2 regions of the Rhizobium sp. 01L419 genome follow, and region 1 is predicted to be linked to the other one. Evidence: riboswitches for the same ligand, from Rfam matches in the RefSeq annotation. Region 1 holds a riboswitch; the other holds the start of a gene.
What was found. Region 1 has a riboswitch for FMN ahead of AC1DUP_RS12045 (DMT family transporter). Riboswitches for the same ligand answer to the same signal wherever they lie in the genome.
Positions count from the first base shown of each region.

Region 2: another riboswitch for FMN. It lies ahead of ribB (3,4-dihydroxy-2-butanone-4-phosphate synthase); the one in region 1 lies ahead of AC1DUP_RS12045 (DMT family transporter).

Region 1 covers NZ_JBFTSM010000005.1:71,797-79,543, reverse strand. Annotated here, with positions in the region: gene lon (endopeptidase La) at 212-2,629, shown strand; gene hupB (DNA-binding protein HupB) at 2,838-3,113, shown strand; FMN riboswitch at 3,235-3,387, shown strand; gene AC1DUP_RS12045 (DMT family transporter) at 3,572-4,480, shown strand; gene AC1DUP_RS12040 (esterase-like activity of phytase family protein) at 4,576-6,777, shown strand; gene AC1DUP_RS12035 (LysR family transcriptional regulator) at 6,862-7,747, opposite strand, start outside.
Region 2 covers NZ_JBFTSM010000002.1:405,647-413,393, forward strand. Annotated here, with positions in the region: gene AC1DUP_RS05710 (sugar ABC transporter ATP-binding protein) at 1-180, shown strand, start outside; gene AC1DUP_RS05715 (SDR family oxidoreductase) at 203-991, shown strand; gene tpiA (triose-phosphate isomerase) at 996-1,733, shown strand; gene AC1DUP_RS05725 (glucose 1-dehydrogenase) at 1,811-2,593, shown strand; FMN riboswitch at 2,700-2,844, shown strand; gene ribB (3,4-dihydroxy-2-butanone-4-phosphate synthase) at 2,961-3,587, shown strand; gene AC1DUP_RS05735 (Gfo/Idh/MocA family protein) at 3,755-4,885, opposite strand; gene AC1DUP_RS05740 (ThuA domain-containing protein) at 4,897-5,682, opposite strand; gene AC1DUP_RS05745 (ABC transporter ATP-binding protein) at 5,758-6,786, opposite strand; gene AC1DUP_RS05750 (carbohydrate ABC transporter permease) at 6,799-7,629, opposite strand; gene AC1DUP_RS05755 (carbohydrate ABC transporter permease) at 7,629-7,747, opposite strand, start outside.

The DNA.
Region 1 (7,747 bases):
GATCGGAAATGGTAAGCGTCGCTCCAGTCAGGCGCTTCATTGTGGTGGCGTTCCGGTGTAATAAAGCTGTCACAACCGTGGAACGCGGGCGTTAACGTGGCTTGAAAAGCGTAGTCAGAACCTCCACTTGTAACAATAAGTGAGAGTGCCGGCCGGTTCCCAAGCGGCCGCGCCAAAGAGCCCGGTAACGGGACGATGGAAAGGAATAAAAATGACGAAGAAAACGTCTGTAGCGAGCAGCACCGCCTATCCTGTTCTGCCTCTGCGCGACATCGTGGTTTTCCCCCATATGATCGTGCCGCTGTTCGTCGGGCGGGAAAAGTCTATCCGCGCGCTCGAAGAGGTCATGGGTTCCGACAAGCAGATCATGCTGGTCACCCAGATCAACGCCAGCGACGACGATCCGGACCCGTCTGCGATCCACCGCGTTGGTACGGTCGCGAATGTGCTGCAACTCTTGAAGCTGCCTGACGGCACCGTCAAGGTTTTGGTCGAAGGCCGCGCCCGCGCCGAGATCGACAGCTACACAGGCCGCGAAGATTTCTACGAGGCCCTTGGCCATGTGCTCGAAGAGCCGCATGACGATCCGGTCGAGCTGGAAGCGCTCTCCCGCTCCGTCGTGTCGGAATTCGAGAGCTACGTGAAGCTCAACAAGAAGATTTCGCCCGAGGTTGTCGGTGCGGCCAGCCAGATCGACGACTATTCCAAGCTCGCCGATACGGTCGCCTCGCATCTGTCGATCAAGATCACCGAGAAGCAGGAGATGCTGGAAACCACCAGCGTCAAGGGCCGCCTCGAAAAGGCCCTCGGCTTCATGGAAGGCGAGATCTCGGTCCTGCAGGTCGAAAAGCGCATCCGCTCTCGCGTCAAGCGTCAGATGGAGAAGACCCAGCGCGAATACTATCTGAATGAGCAGATGAAGGCGATCCAGAAGGAACTCGGCGATGGCGAGGAAGGCCGCGACGAGATGAGCGAACTGGAAGAGCGCATCGCCAAGACGAAGCTCTCCAAGGAAGCCCGTGAGAAGGCTGACGCTGAACTGAAGAAGCTGCGCCAGATGAGCCCGATGTCGGCTGAAGCCACCGTCGTGCGCAATTATCTGGACTGGCTGCTCGGTATACCCTGGGGCAAGAAGTCGAAAATCAAGTCCGATCTCAATAATGCCGAGAAGATCCTCGAAGCCGATCACTTCGGTCTCGACAAGGTCAAGGAGCGCATCGTCGAGTATCTGGCGGTTCAGGCTCGCGCTACCAAGATCAAGGGCCCGATCCTGTGCCTCGTCGGCCCTCCGGGTGTCGGCAAGACCTCGCTTGCCCAGTCGATCGCCAAGGCGACCGGCCGCGAGTACATTCGCATGGCTCTCGGCGGCGTTCGTGACGAAGCTGAAATCCGCGGTCACCGCCGTACCTATATCGGCTCGATGCCCGGCAAGGTCATCCAGTCGATGAAGAAGGCGAAGAAGTCGAACCCACTCTTCCTTCTGGATGAGATCGACAAGCTTGGCCAGGACTATCGCGGCGATCCGTCTTCGGCTCTGCTCGAGGTGCTGGACCCGGCTCAGAACTCGACCTTCATGGACCACTACCTGGAAGTCGAATACGACCTGTCTGACGTGATGTTCATCACCACGGCGAATACGCTGAACATTCCGGCTCCGCTGATGGACCGCATGGAAGTCATCCGTATCGCCGGCTACACCGAAGACGAAAAGCGCGAGATCGCCAAGCGGCACCTGCTGCCGAAGGCCATCAAGGAACATGCGCTGCAGCCGGACGAATTCTCGGTCAGCGACGATGCCCTGATGGCGATCAGCCAGCAGTACACCCGCGAAGCCGGTGTCCGTAACTTCGAACGCGAACTGATGAAGCTCGCCCGCAAGGCGGTCACCGAGATCATCAAGGGCAAGACGAAGGCGGTTCATGTCACGGCAGCAAATATCGACGACTATCTCGGCGTTCCGCGCTTCCGCCACGGCGAAGCCGAACGCGAAGATCAGGTTGGTGTTGTCACGGGTCTTGCCTGGACGGAAGTCGGCGGCGAACTGCTGACGATCGAAGGCGTCATGATGCCCGGCAAGGGCCGCATGACCGTCACCGGCAACCTGAAGGAAGTGATGAAGGAATCGATCTCGGCAGCGGCATCTTATGTCCGCTCGCGCGCCGTCGATTTCGGCATCGAGCCGCCGCGCTTCGACAAGAGCGACATTCACGTGCACGTGCCGGAAGGCGCGACGCCGAAGGATGGTCCGTCGGCCGGTGTCGCCATGGCAACCGCGATCGTCTCGATCATGACTGGCATTCCGGTCAACAAGGATGTGGCAATGACGGGTGAAATCACCCTGCGCGGTCGCATTTTGCCGATCGGCGGCCTGAAGGAAAAGCTGCTCGCTGCACTTCGCGGCGGCATCAAGAAGGTACTGATTCCGGAAGAGAATGCCAAGGATCTGGCCGAGATTCCGGACAATGTGAAGAACAACATGGAGATCATTCCGGTCTCCCGCATGGGCGAAGTGATCAAGCATGCGCTGCTGCGTCGTCCCGAGCCGATCGAGTGGGATGGCACGGTGGAAACGCCCGTCATTGCGACGGTCGAAGGGCTTGATGATGCAGGTGCGACCATAGCTCATTGAGCCTTGGCCGCCACATTTATGCCCAATTGTTACAAATCTTGAAAAAGGCCGGCGGTAACGCCGGCCTTTTTTTGTGAAAACGTCATGTAGGCGCTTGCTTTTCCTTGATTTGCAGGGTTTTTGGGTTCCCGGCGGGCCTGATGAAAGCGATTTCTGCGCCTAGCTTACAGATTGAGTTGTTTCAAACCATAGAGAAAGGGGTGGAAACATGAACAAGAATGAACTCGTGTCCGCAGTAGCCGAAAAGGCTGGACTCACGAAGTCTGACGCAGCATCTGCCGTCGACGCAGTTTTTGATGTTGTGCAGGCTGAACTGAAGAACAAGGGCGACATCCGTCTTGCTGGCTTCGGCAGCTTCACGGTTTCTCATCGCGCTGCCACGAAAGGTCGCAACCCGTCGACCGGCGCCGAAGTCGACATCCCGGCACGCAACGTGCCGAAGTTCACGCCCGGCAAGGGCCTGAAGGACGCCGTCAACGGCTGATACGAGATTGTCCGCTGGCCGTAAACGAGAACGGCCGTGCAGGATTTTGAGGGGGTTCGGCATCGCCGGACCCCTTTTTGTTTTCGCCGCTTGCGGCACTCGGTACTTTGTCTTACGACGACAATGTTCTCAGGGCGGGGTGAAAGTCCCCACCGGCGGTAAGGGCTAAGGCCTGAGCCCGCGAGCGCCTTCTCAAGCCTCTGCTTGGAAAGGGTCAGCAGATCCGGTGTGATTCCGGAGCCGACGGTTAAAGTCCGGATGAAAGAGAATGAGCATGGCCGCGCGCGGGCAGGGATCTGCAGGCGTCTGCGTGCCGTCGCCTCATGCGTCCTGATTTATGTTTGGTCTCCTGCATAATTCCCCAACTCGGAATCGATTTAGGGGCGAAATTATGCAGCAATTCAAAGTTCGACAGCGTCCTTTGCGCGTCTGAAAAGACGCGCGGCGCTGTAGTCCGGATGGAAGACATGAATCAGAATTCCCTTGCAGCCTCGCATTCCCGCGCCGTTGCCGGTGCAGCCTTCATGGTGCTTGGAGGCGTCGTCTTCTCGCTCCTCAATGTCGTCACCCAGTGGCTCACGATGACGCTTGCCTTCCCGGCGACTTCCACAGCCTTCTGGCAATACGGCTTCGCCTTTCTTTTTTCGTTGCCCTTCCTGCGCAAGGTCGGTCTTTCCGCCATGCGCACGGACTATCCCTGGCGGCATGTCGTGCGCGTCGTCTTTGCCGCGCTCGGCGTCGAGGCCTGGGTTTCCGGCCTTGCCTCGGTGCCGATCTGGCAGGCGATCGCGCTCGTCATGACCTCGCCCTTCTTCATCATTCTCGGCGCGCGCCTGTTCCTCGGCGAACGGGTCGGACCTGCTCGCTGGATGGCGACGGGAACAGGCTTTGTCGGAGCGATGATCATCCTTCAGCCTTGGTCGGACAGCTTCACCTGGGCGGCACTTCTGCCTGTTATCTCGGCCCTGCTTTGGGGCGCCTCCTCGCTCATCACCAAGAGCCTGACCGGCATCGAGAAGCCGGAGACGATCACCGTCTGGCTGCTGGTGCTGCTGACGCCGATCAATGGCGGCCTGGCGCTCGCAGCGGGCTTCGCAGTGCCGACGGGCGCAGCGCTTGCGCTTTTCCTTCTGGCAGGCCTCCTGACGGTCGTGGCGCAATATCTGCTGACCCTTGCCTATGCGAGTGCCGACGCCGCCTATGTGCAGCCCTTCGATGACCTGAAGCTGCCGTTGAACGTGCTCGCGGGTTGGCTTTTCTTCGGCTATGCGCCGGCTGGTTATCTGTGGCTCGGGGCAGCGCTCATTCTCGCCGCGTCGCTCTTCATCATGCGCATCGAGATGCTTCGCGAACGGCAGGCGGCCTGACGCGAACTGTACAAATGTCGCAGGCTGTCATGTGTCTGTCATGGCAGTCCCGCAAAAAACCTCTGTTCGATTTTTTCGGCATTGGGGGATTTTCAATGACATCGTCTTCGCGCAAGGCAGCGATTGCTGCCGTGCTTTTCGCGTCCGTTGCCTTCCCGGCAGCGGCTGAGCCGGTTTTCAACCGCATCGCCTCTTTCCCGGTCGCGACCAACCTGCCGGCCGACAAGGACAAGCTTTCGACCACCTCGGCCGAAATCATCACCGCCTCGCAGGATGGCAACACGCTGATCTACAGCGATAGCCCGCTCGGCGCGATCGGCTTCATCGACATCACAGATGCCAAGGCACCCAAGGCCGGCGGCGCGCTGATGATGGACGGCGAGCCGACCTCGGTCACATCAGCAGCCGGCAAGGCGCTCGTCGCAGTCAACACCAGCGAGAGCAAGCAGAAGCCGTCCGGTCGTCTGGCGATCGTCGATATCGCCAGCAAGAAGATCGACGCGACCTGCGATCTCGGCGGTCAGCCTGATTCGATCGCCCTCAACAAGGACAGGACGCTCGGCACCATTGCCATCGAAAATGAGCGCGACGAAGAGGTCAACGACGGCAAGATCCCGCAGATGCCGGCTGGCGACCTCGTCGTCTTCCAGGTCAAGACCGACGGCACCGTCGATTGCGGCACGATCAAGCATGTCGCCCTGACCGGTCTCACAGGCGTTGCCCCGGAAGATCCGGAGCCGGAATTCGTTGCCTTCAACAGCCAGAACGAAATTGCGCTCACGCTGCAGGAAAACAACGAGATCATCATTCTCGACGGCACGACCGGCACGGTGAAGACACACTTCACCGCCGGCAGCACCGATCTTTCGGGCATCGACACCAAGCGTGACGGCGCCTTGAAGTTCACCGGCGAGAAGAAGGGCGTCCTGCGCGAGCCGGACGCCGTGAAGTGGCTGGACGACAACCGTCTCGTCGTCGCCAACGAAGGCGACTATGAAGGCGGCTCGCGCGGCTTCACCATCTTCGACAAGACCGGCAAGGTTCTCTACGAATCGGGTAGCTCTTTCGAGCGCGCCGTAGCGGCCCTCGGCCATTATCCGGAAAGCCGCTCCTCGTCGAAGGGCGTCGAACCGGAGGGTCTCGAAGCCGCCAAGTTCGGCGATGACAATCTGTTCTTCGTGCTCGCCGAGCGCGCTTCCGTCGTCGGCGTCTACAAGGATACGGGTGCTGATCCGGAACTGCTGCAGATTTTGCCGTCAGGCATTTCCCCGGAAGGCGCGATTGCCATTCCGCAGCGTAACCTGTTTGCCACCGCCAACGAACTCGACCTCGGCAAAGATGGGGGCACGCGTTCGCACGTCATGATCTATGAGCGCGGCGAAGGCGAAAAGGCCTATCCGCACATCGTCTCCGCCGAGAAAGACGGCAACCCGATCGGCTTTGCAGCCCTTTCGGGACTCGCCGCCGTCCCGGGCAAGCCGGGCATGCTCTACGCCGTCAGCGACAGCGTCCTGGGCTCGCAGCCGACGATCTACACGATCGATGCCACCAAGAAGCCGGCCGTCATCACCGATGCACTTGTCGTCAAGCGTGACGGTGCTCCGGCTCAGAAGCTCGATATCGAAGGCATCGCTGTTGCTGCCGACGGTTCCTTCTGGCTGGCTTCGGAAGGCTATACCGAGCGTCTCGTGCCGCACGCCCTCTACAACGTGACCGCCAAGGGCGACATCAAGACCGAGATCGCCCTGCCGAAGGAACTGCTCGCCAACGAAATCCGCTATGGCTTCGAAGGTGTAACGATCATCGGCACTGGCGACGATGCAACGCTCTGGATGGCCGTTCAGCGCGAGTGGAACGACGATCAGAAGGGCTTCGTGAAGCTTCTCTCCTATAACCCGAAGAAGAAGGAATGGGGCGGCGTTCGCTACCCGCTCGACAAGAGCGAAGGCGGCTGGGTCGGCCTCTCCGAAATTACCGCCCAGGGCGACAGCGTCTACATCATCGAACGCGACAACCTCGTCGGCGATGCAGCCAAGCTGAAGAAGCTCTACAAGGTCGCAATCTCCGACCTGAAGCCGGGCAAGCTCGGCGGCGAACTGCCTGTCGTCAAGAAAACGGAAGCCCATGACTTCATCGGCGACCTGAAGTCGGCCACCAACGGCTATGTTCTCGACAAGCTGGAAGGCTTCGCCTTCGACGCATCGGGCAAGGCCTTTGCCGTGACCGACAACGACGGCGTCAGCGATTCTTCGGGCGAGACCCTCTTCTTCCCGGTCAACCTGACCGCCACGAACTGAGTTCGCATTTCCACGAGATGGAAAGGCCGGGTTTTCGCCCGGCCTTTTTTCTTTGGTCCAATCGTGTCGGGCGATCTGGCGTGCCTAGGTCATGAATCTGGGAAGGGCAGCCGCCAAGGCGTCGACGGCAAGGCGGACTTTGAGCGGCAAATGCGGTGTCTGTAGCCAAAGGGCATGGCAGTCGTAGAGAAACGCCGGCTGCTCCGACAGCAGCACGTCGAGCGTTCCTGCCTGTACGCGGTCGCGAATCAGCCAATAGGGTAGCCAGGCAAGCCCCATGCCGGCCACCGCCGCGTCGGCAATCGCATCGAGATCATCGAGCCGCAGCCGGCTGTTCGGCCGGATTTCCAGGGGAGGGTGGTCGATGCGCGGAAAGAGCCAGGGGCGAAAGCGAGCCGAGCGCGCGTAAATTATCGCGTCATGCCTGCCGAGATCCTCCAGTTGCTGCGGCCTGCCGTGTACCTCGAGATAGGCCCGCGAGGCGCAGACCACCATGCGCTGACGCGCCAGGCGACGAGCGATGACGTGCGACCGGTCCTCGAGTTCTCCGGTGCGGATCGCGAGATCATAGCCGTCTTCTGCAAGATCGACGATGGGATCGCCGAGCGACAGGTTGAGTTCTAGATTTGGATATCGCCGGGCGAGTTCGAGCAGAACCGGGAGCACGCAGTGCCGGCCGAAATGCGCTGGCATGGCGACACGCAGCTTTCCGCAGGGTTCGGAAAGGTGATCGATTGCGAGTGCGTCTGCCGCCTCCGTCTCGGCAAGGATCATCCGGCAGCGTTCGTAATAGGCACGCCCAAAATCCGTCAGGCTCTGGCGGCGCGTCGTGCGATTCAGCAAGCTGACACCCAGCCGCTCCTCTAGAAACCGAATGTGCTTGCCGACCATCGGCCCGGACAGGCCAAGCGCGGTCGCCGCTGCGGCAAAGGAGCCGAGATCGACGGCCTTCACAAAAACGGTCATGCTG
Region 2 (7,747 bases), on a different contig from region 1:
TACGATATCATCGTCAACCTGGCCAAGCAGGGTGTCGCGGTCATCGTCGTGAGCTCCGATCTCGAGGAAGTTCTTGGCGTATCGAACCGCGTTCTCGTGCTGGCTCAGGGCAAGCAGGCAGGCATTCTGAAGCGTGACGAGGCAAACGACGTCTCGGTCATGGAACTGGCGACCATCTAGGCAAAGACAGAAAGGAAGAGCGGTGTCCGACATCTCTCTGAACGCACCAAAACTATTTGATCTCAGCGGCCAGGTCGCCATCGTGACGGGTGCCGGCAGCGGCATCGGGCAGAGGATCGCCATTGGTCTCGCCCAGTGCGGTGCTGACGTCGCGCTTCTCGACCGCCGTAGCGATGACGGCCTTGCCAATACTGCCGGCCATATCAGGGCTGCCGGCCGTCGATCGATCGAGATTGCAGCCGATGTGACCAGCAAGTCGTCTCTGGCGGATGCCGTCGCCCGCACCGAAGCCGATCTCGGTGCGCTCTCGCTTGCTGTCAATGCCGCCGGTATCGCCAATGCCAATCCCGCCGAGGAGATGGAAGAGGATCAGTATCAGACGCTGATGGACATCAATCTGAAGGGCATTTTCTTGTCCTGCCAGGCCGAAGCGCGGGCCATGTTGAAGAACGGCCGCGGGTCGATCGTCAACATCGCCTCCATGTCGGGCGTTATCGTCAATCGCGGTTTGAGCCAGGCCCATTACAATGCCTCGAAGGCGGGCGTGATCCATATGTCGAAGTCGTTCGCCATGGAGTGGGTCGGGCGCGGTATCCGCGTCAACACGATCTCGCCGGGCTATACCGCAACGCCGATGAACACCCGGCCGGAAATGGTGCATCAGACCAAGCTCTTCGAGGAACAGACGCCGATGCAGCGAATGGCCAGTGTCGACGAGATGGTCGGTCCGGCCGTCTTTCTGCTGTCGAATGCCGCGAGCTTCGTGACGGGCGTCGATCTGCTCGTCGACGGCGGCTTCTGCTGCTGGTGATGCCATGCGCAAGCTGATCGCAGGCAATTGGAAAATGAACGGTCTCATCTCCTCCCAAGCTGAGATCGAGGCGCTGAAGGGACTAACGGGCAGTGCGACGTGCGATATCGTCGTCTGCCCGCCCTTCACGCTGATTGATCGCGCAGTGGCGCGGGTTAAGGATTCGAAACTGGTCATCGGCGCGCAGGATTGTCATGCGCAGCAGTCAGGTGCCCATACGGGCGACGTCTCTGCCGAAATGCTCGCCAATATCGGCGCGCGTTATGTCATCCTCGGACATTCCGAGCGCCGTGTGTCTCACGGCGAAGATGATGAAATCGTCCTTGCAAAGGCGGTTGCCGCTCACCAGGCGGGCTTGATCGCGATCGTCTGTGTCGGTGAAACGCGACATGAGCGTGACGAGGGACGGGCGATCGAAGTGGTTGGCGAGCAGTTGAGAGAATCCATTCCCGAGGCAGCGACGAGCGCAAATCTCGTCGTCGCCTATGAGCCCGTATGGGCGATAGGAACCGGATTGGTGCCGACCAACGAACAGATCGAGGAGGTCCATGCCGCGATCCGGCAGATGCTCGCAGATCGGCTGGGGAACGACGGCCATTCAGTCAAGATCCTCTATGGCGGCTCGGTCAAGGCGTCGAATGCGGCTTCGATCTTCAAGATTCGCAATGTGGACGGCGCGCTGGTTGGCGGCGCTTCGCTGAAGGCATCGGAATTCGCCGCGATTATTTCTGCAGCCGTTTGAAGTCTAAGTGAGCGGGTAAGCGCGGCCGGTTTCTTGGATCGGCGCCGCACTCGCCGGCACCGTGAAAGGAAAAGAGAATGCAACGCTTCGAAAACAGGACTGTCGTCATTACCGGCGCAAGCCGCGGCATCGGTGCGGCGATTGCCAAACGCTTTGCGCGCGAGGGCGCCAATCTCGTCGTCTCCGCCAATGAGGAGAGCGTGCATGCCGTCGCCGAGCAGATCAAGGTCGATGGCGGCAAAGCTATCTCCTTCGTTGGCGACGTCACCGACAAGGCAAGCGTCAAGGCTCTTTATGACGCTGCCGAACAGGCCTTCGGCGCCGTCGATGTCTCCATTCAAAATGCCGGTGTCATCACCATTGCCCGCATCGAGGATATGACTGAGGGCGAGTGGGACAAGGTCATGGCGGTCAACACCAAGGGCGTGTTCCTCTGCGCCCAGGAAGCGATCGCTCGCATGCGCAAGCATGGCCGCGGCGGCCGCATCATCAACACCGCCTCCGGCCAGGCACGCGACGGCTTCATCTATACGCCGCATTATGCCGCGTCGAAGATGGGCGTTGTCGGCATTACCCAGAGCCTTGCCAAGGAAGTCGCGACCAACGGCATTACCGTCAACGCGTTCTGCCCCGGCATCATCGAAACCGACATGTGGGCCTATAACGACCAGGCATGGGGCAAGCTGCTCGGCAACTACGGCCCCGGCGAACTCATGAAGGAATGGGTCGAGGGAATACCGATGAAGCGTGCCGGATCGGGCGAAGATGTCGCCGGCCTCGTCACCTTCCTTGCGAGCGACGACGCGGCCTATATCACCGGCCAGACCATCAATGTCGATGGCGGCCTGATCATGTCATAGCTTTGTTCGACAATAGGGAACGGTGCTTTCACCTATACGAGACAATTCTCGAGCGGTGATTTTCGCCCAACCTCTTGCCGAACGAGGCATTCATCATTTATCTAAGAAATGTTCTCAGGGCGGGGTGTAATTCCCCACCGGCGGTATCGAGGCAACTCGGAGCCCGCGAGCGCCTTCGTGAAAGCGAAGGGTCAGCAGATCCGGTGAGATGCCGGAGCCGACGGTCATAGTCCGGATGGAAGAGAGCAACGTAGAGGACGCCGCTCGGCACGCGGCGTTTCATATGCTTGTTCGCCCAAGGGAAAATGGTGGCCTTTGACAGGCCATGGATGTCGCGCGTTGCGGCTAACCCTTGAAAGGCAGAGAAATGGCAATTTCTAAAATCGAAGATGGGATCGCCGCAATTGCACGCGGCGAGATCGTGGTCGTCGTCGACGATCGCGACAGGGAAAACGAGGGTGACCTCGTCATCGCATCGGAAGCAATCACTCCGCAGGCAATCGCCTTCATGATGAATTACGCCCGCGGCCTCATCTGCGTCGCAATGGAAGGCGAACGGCTGGACGAACTGCAGATCCCGCAGATGGTTCCCAACAATACCGAACTCTTGAAGACAGCTTTCACCGTGTCGGTTGACTATATCCCTGAAACGACGACCGGTATTTCCGCGGCTGACCGCGCCGCGACGGTTCGCGCGCTCATCGGTGAGAATTCTCGCCCCGAGGATTTTGCGCGGCCCGGCCATATCTTCCCGCTGCGAGCGCATCCGAACGGCGTGCTTTCTCGCCCCGGCCATACCGAGGCGGCTGTCGATCTCGCAAGGCTTGCCGGCCTGTCGCCGTCGGGCGTCATCTGCGAAGTGGCCAATGACGATGGCACGATGGCGCGCCTGCCCGATCTCGAGCGGTTTGCCGAACGGCACGGCCTCCACCTGATCACGATCGAGGATCTCATTGCCTATCGTGGCGTGAGCGCGCCTGTTAAGGCCGCTTAGGAAGCCCGCCTTGTCTGCCGTGGTTATATACCGCGGCAAGCAAAGATCGCGTGGGTGCCGTTTGCGCCGTCCGGAGCGAGCGCCCGCCCTCTGCCATGGATAAGCAGAAGGAGCTGTTGGCTCGAAGAAGGCCCGATCACGCGGGCCTTCTATGTTTCACCATGCCGTCAGACGACGAGTGCCAGCGCCGGACCCTGATCGTCCATCTCGCTTTCTAGCTCCTGGCCGGCCGTGCCTTCCAAGTTATCGGAAGCCAGCAGATTGAACTCCCGACGTTCTTTCTCCGACACAATCGCGAGGTCGATGACCTTCTGCAGGTTGGCGGCATGGCGGAAGGTGGGATCGTCCTGCTTCCCGGTCCTGACCGCTTCGGCAAAGCGCTGATAGTTGGTCAGCACCGTCGGCACCTCGATATCACGCCAGGTGGCGCTTTCAATGTCGTCGCCGAAACAGCCGCGAAGATCCGAGCCGTCCGGACGATGAGTGACTTCGAGGCTGCCCCTCTCGCCGTAGATGCGCAGCTTCAGCTCGTTCAAATGGCCGGTCGCCCAGCGGGTCGCATGGATGACACCGAGCGCGCCATTGGCGAAATCGACCGACATAGTGAAGCTGTCATTGGCATCCAGCATGTACTCGCCGATCTGGCCACCCGGCGCCTTGTTGAAGGTTTTGAGCCGCGCAAAGACGTGATCGATGTCGGTTGCAGCGCCATAGGCTGCGAAGTCGAGGATATGGATGCCGACATCGCCGAGCACGCCGTTCGAACCGTGACCGGTGGACAGGCGCCACAGCCAGCGCGATTCCGTGCGCCAGTCGCCCCAGGCACGCGAAACCAGCCAGCTCTGCAGGTAAGAGGCTTCGACATGGCGGATGGTGCCGAGTTCGCCTGATAGCACCATCTCGCGGGCGCGCTGCAGGGGAGCAACGTTGCGATAGGTGAGGTTCACCATGTTGATGACCCCGGCTGCCTCTGCAGCTTCGGTCATCTCGAGCGCGTGCGCATAATTCTCCGCCAGCGGCTTTTCGCAGAAGACGTGCTTGCCGGCGGCAATCAGCGCGAGGCTGGTCGCGTGGTGGATACGGTCGGGCGTCACATTCGTCGCCGCATCGAATTCGCCCCAGGCGATTGCTTCGTCGAGCGTGCTGAAGCGTTTTTCAATGCTGAAATGATCGGCGAACTCATCGAGCCGGGCCCGGTCCGTATCGACGGCGCCGACCACTTCCACGCCATCGATGGCAAGGAAGTTGGCAACCTGGTTTTTGGCCATGACGCCTGTGCCGAGAACGAGTAGACGCATTGCTATTCTCCTCAGCGGTAACCGGCTTCGCCGGCCTGGTGCAGTCTCGGGCCGCGCTCGACGATCGGCTCCAGTGCTTTTTCTACCGGCACATTTGGAGCATCGGTGATGCTCTTCAATGCACCCTCGGGGTTATAGGCCCACTTGACGCCGTTGATCAGCACCTTCTGCACGTTGGCATCGTGATAGGTCGGGTAGGTTTCGTGGCCGGGGCGGAAATAGAAGATGTTGCCGGCACCGCGGCGCCAGGTCAGGCCGGAGCGGAAGACTTCGCCACCCTGGAACCAGGAGATGAACACCGTTTCCAGCGGTTCCGGTACGGAGAACTGCTCGCCGTACATCTCTTCGTTCTCCAGCTCGAAATGCTCACCGAGACCGGCAGCGATCGGATGGCGCTGATTGATCGTCCACAGCCGCTCGCGTTCACCCGCTTCGCGCCATTTCAGCGCACAGGGCGTGCCCATCAGACGCTTGAAGATCTTGGAGAAATGACCGGAATGCAGCACGAGCAGGCCCATGCCTTCCCACACCCGATTGGCGACACGCTCGACGACTTCGTCGGACACCGCGCCATGATCCTTATGGCCCCACCAGGTCAGGACATCGGTCTCGGCAAGCCGCGCTTCGCTCAGGCCATGCTCGGGCTCCTGCAGCGTCGCGGTCGTCGCGGAAATCGCCGGGTCGGTGTTCAGCGCCTTGGCAATGGTCGTGTGCATGCCCTCGGGATAGATGCCCCGGACGATCTCGTTGGTTGTCTCATGGATGTTTTCACCCCAGACGATGGTGCGAATAGACACGTTTCTGCTCCTTCACAGCGAATAGCGGACCGGAGCCGATGGGAAACGGTCAGATCCTGTTTATGTGGTTGGTGGTCAGGCTGCGCCCTTGAAAGGAACCCTTTCGAGCGCGCGTCCGGATTGGTCGAAGCGATGAATGCGCTCCTTGAGCGGCGACACGCCCAGTTGCTGGCCGGGCTGGTGGCTCGATACGCCGGTCTCGCGAACGGTAAGCGGTTCGGCCGAGCCGATGTCGAGATAGACGAAGCTGTCCGAGCCGAGGATCTCTGAATGGATGACGGTGCCGGTCCAGGCCGGATCCTGATCTCTAAACTCGATATGTTCGGCCCGCACCCCGATCGTGTGGGTGTCATAGGGAGCCGCGAAAGGTCCGGAGAGGAAATTCATCTTCGGCGAACCGATGAAACCGGCGACGAAAATGGAGTTCGGGGTCTCGTAGAGCTCGATCGGTGTTCCGATCTGTTCGACGACGCCGTCGCGCAGCACGCAGATGCGGTCGGCCAGTGTCATGGCCTCGACCTGATCGTGGGTGACATAGATCATCGTCGTGTCATGCATGCCGCGGTGAAGCTTGGCGATCTCCAGCCGTGTGGCGACGCGAAGAGCCGCATCCAGGTTCGACAAGGGTTCGTCGAACAGGAAGACCTTCGGGTCACGAACGATGGCGCGGCCGATAGCCACGCGCTGGCGTTGGCCGCCCGAAAGCTGGCGCGGCAGGCGTTCCAGATAGGGCGAAAGCTGAAGCATGCCGGCTGCCTGTTCGACGCGTGCCTTGCATTCTTCCCTGGTCCGGCCGGACAGCTTCATGCCGAAGGCCATGTTTTCGTAGACCGTCATGTGCGGATAGAGCGCGTAGGACTGAAAGACCATCGCGATGCCGCGTTTGGACGGGGAAAGACGGTTGACGGGTTCGCCGTCGAAGGAGAGCGTGCCGGAAGATATATCCTCCAGTCCCGAGATCAGTCGCAGCAAGGTGGATTTGCCGCAACCGGACGGGCCGACGAAGACCATGAACTCGCCCCTACGGATGTCCAGGGTCACACCTTTGATGACTTCGAATGCGCCGAAGCTCTTGCGGATATTATCGAGCCTAATCTGTGCCATATCTCGCTTTCCTCAGCCTTTGACGCCGCCGGCTGTCAGCCCGGAAATAATCCGGCGTTGAAAAATCAGAACAAGGACGACGACGGGCACGGTGACGATGACCGATGCCGCCATGATGTTGCCCCATGGGATTTCGAACTGACTTCCGCCCGAAAGCAGAGCGATTGCCACCGGTACCGTTCGTTGGGCATCCGATGATGTGAAGGTCAGGGCGAACAGGAATTCATTCCAGGCCGTGATGAAAGCGAGCAGGCCGGTGGTGACCAAGGCCGGCCACATCAACGGCATGAACACTTTCGTGATGATGACCCAGGGGGATGCGCCATCGACGATCGCTGCTTCCTCGATTTCGATCGGCAGATCCCGCATGAAAGTGGTCAGCACCCAAACAGTGAAGGGCAGGGTGAAGATCATATAGGAGAAGATCAGCGCAAACGGCGTATTGAAGATGCCGATCCAGCGGATGAGTTCGAAAAGCCCCGCCAGCACGGCGATCTGCGGAAACATCGATACGGACAGGATGGTGAGCATCAAGAGTGCCCGACCCCGGAAATGCACGCGGGCAAGCGCGTAGGATGCGGTCACTGCGAGCAGCAGCGAGGCGGCGACCACGAGGCAGGCAATGAGCAGTGAATTGCCGAGGCTGCGTATGAAGCTGCCCGTCGTCAACACACCTGTATAGTTTTCGAGCGAGATCGAAGTCGGCCAGTAATTGACCTCGAAGAGGGCTGTGCCGGCTTTAAAGCTTGTGAGGATCGCGTAGTAGAACGGGAAGACCGCGATGATGACGATAACGGCAACCAGAAGGTAGAAGAGGGTGTTCTTTGTGGCTGTAAGCAGCATCAGCGTTCACCACCCCCGAGATTGACGCGGCCGATCCAAATGTAGAGCACGGTGACCGACGCGATGATGAGAAAGAGAACTGTCGAGGCTGTTGCGCCGTAGGCGAACTTGTCGAAGT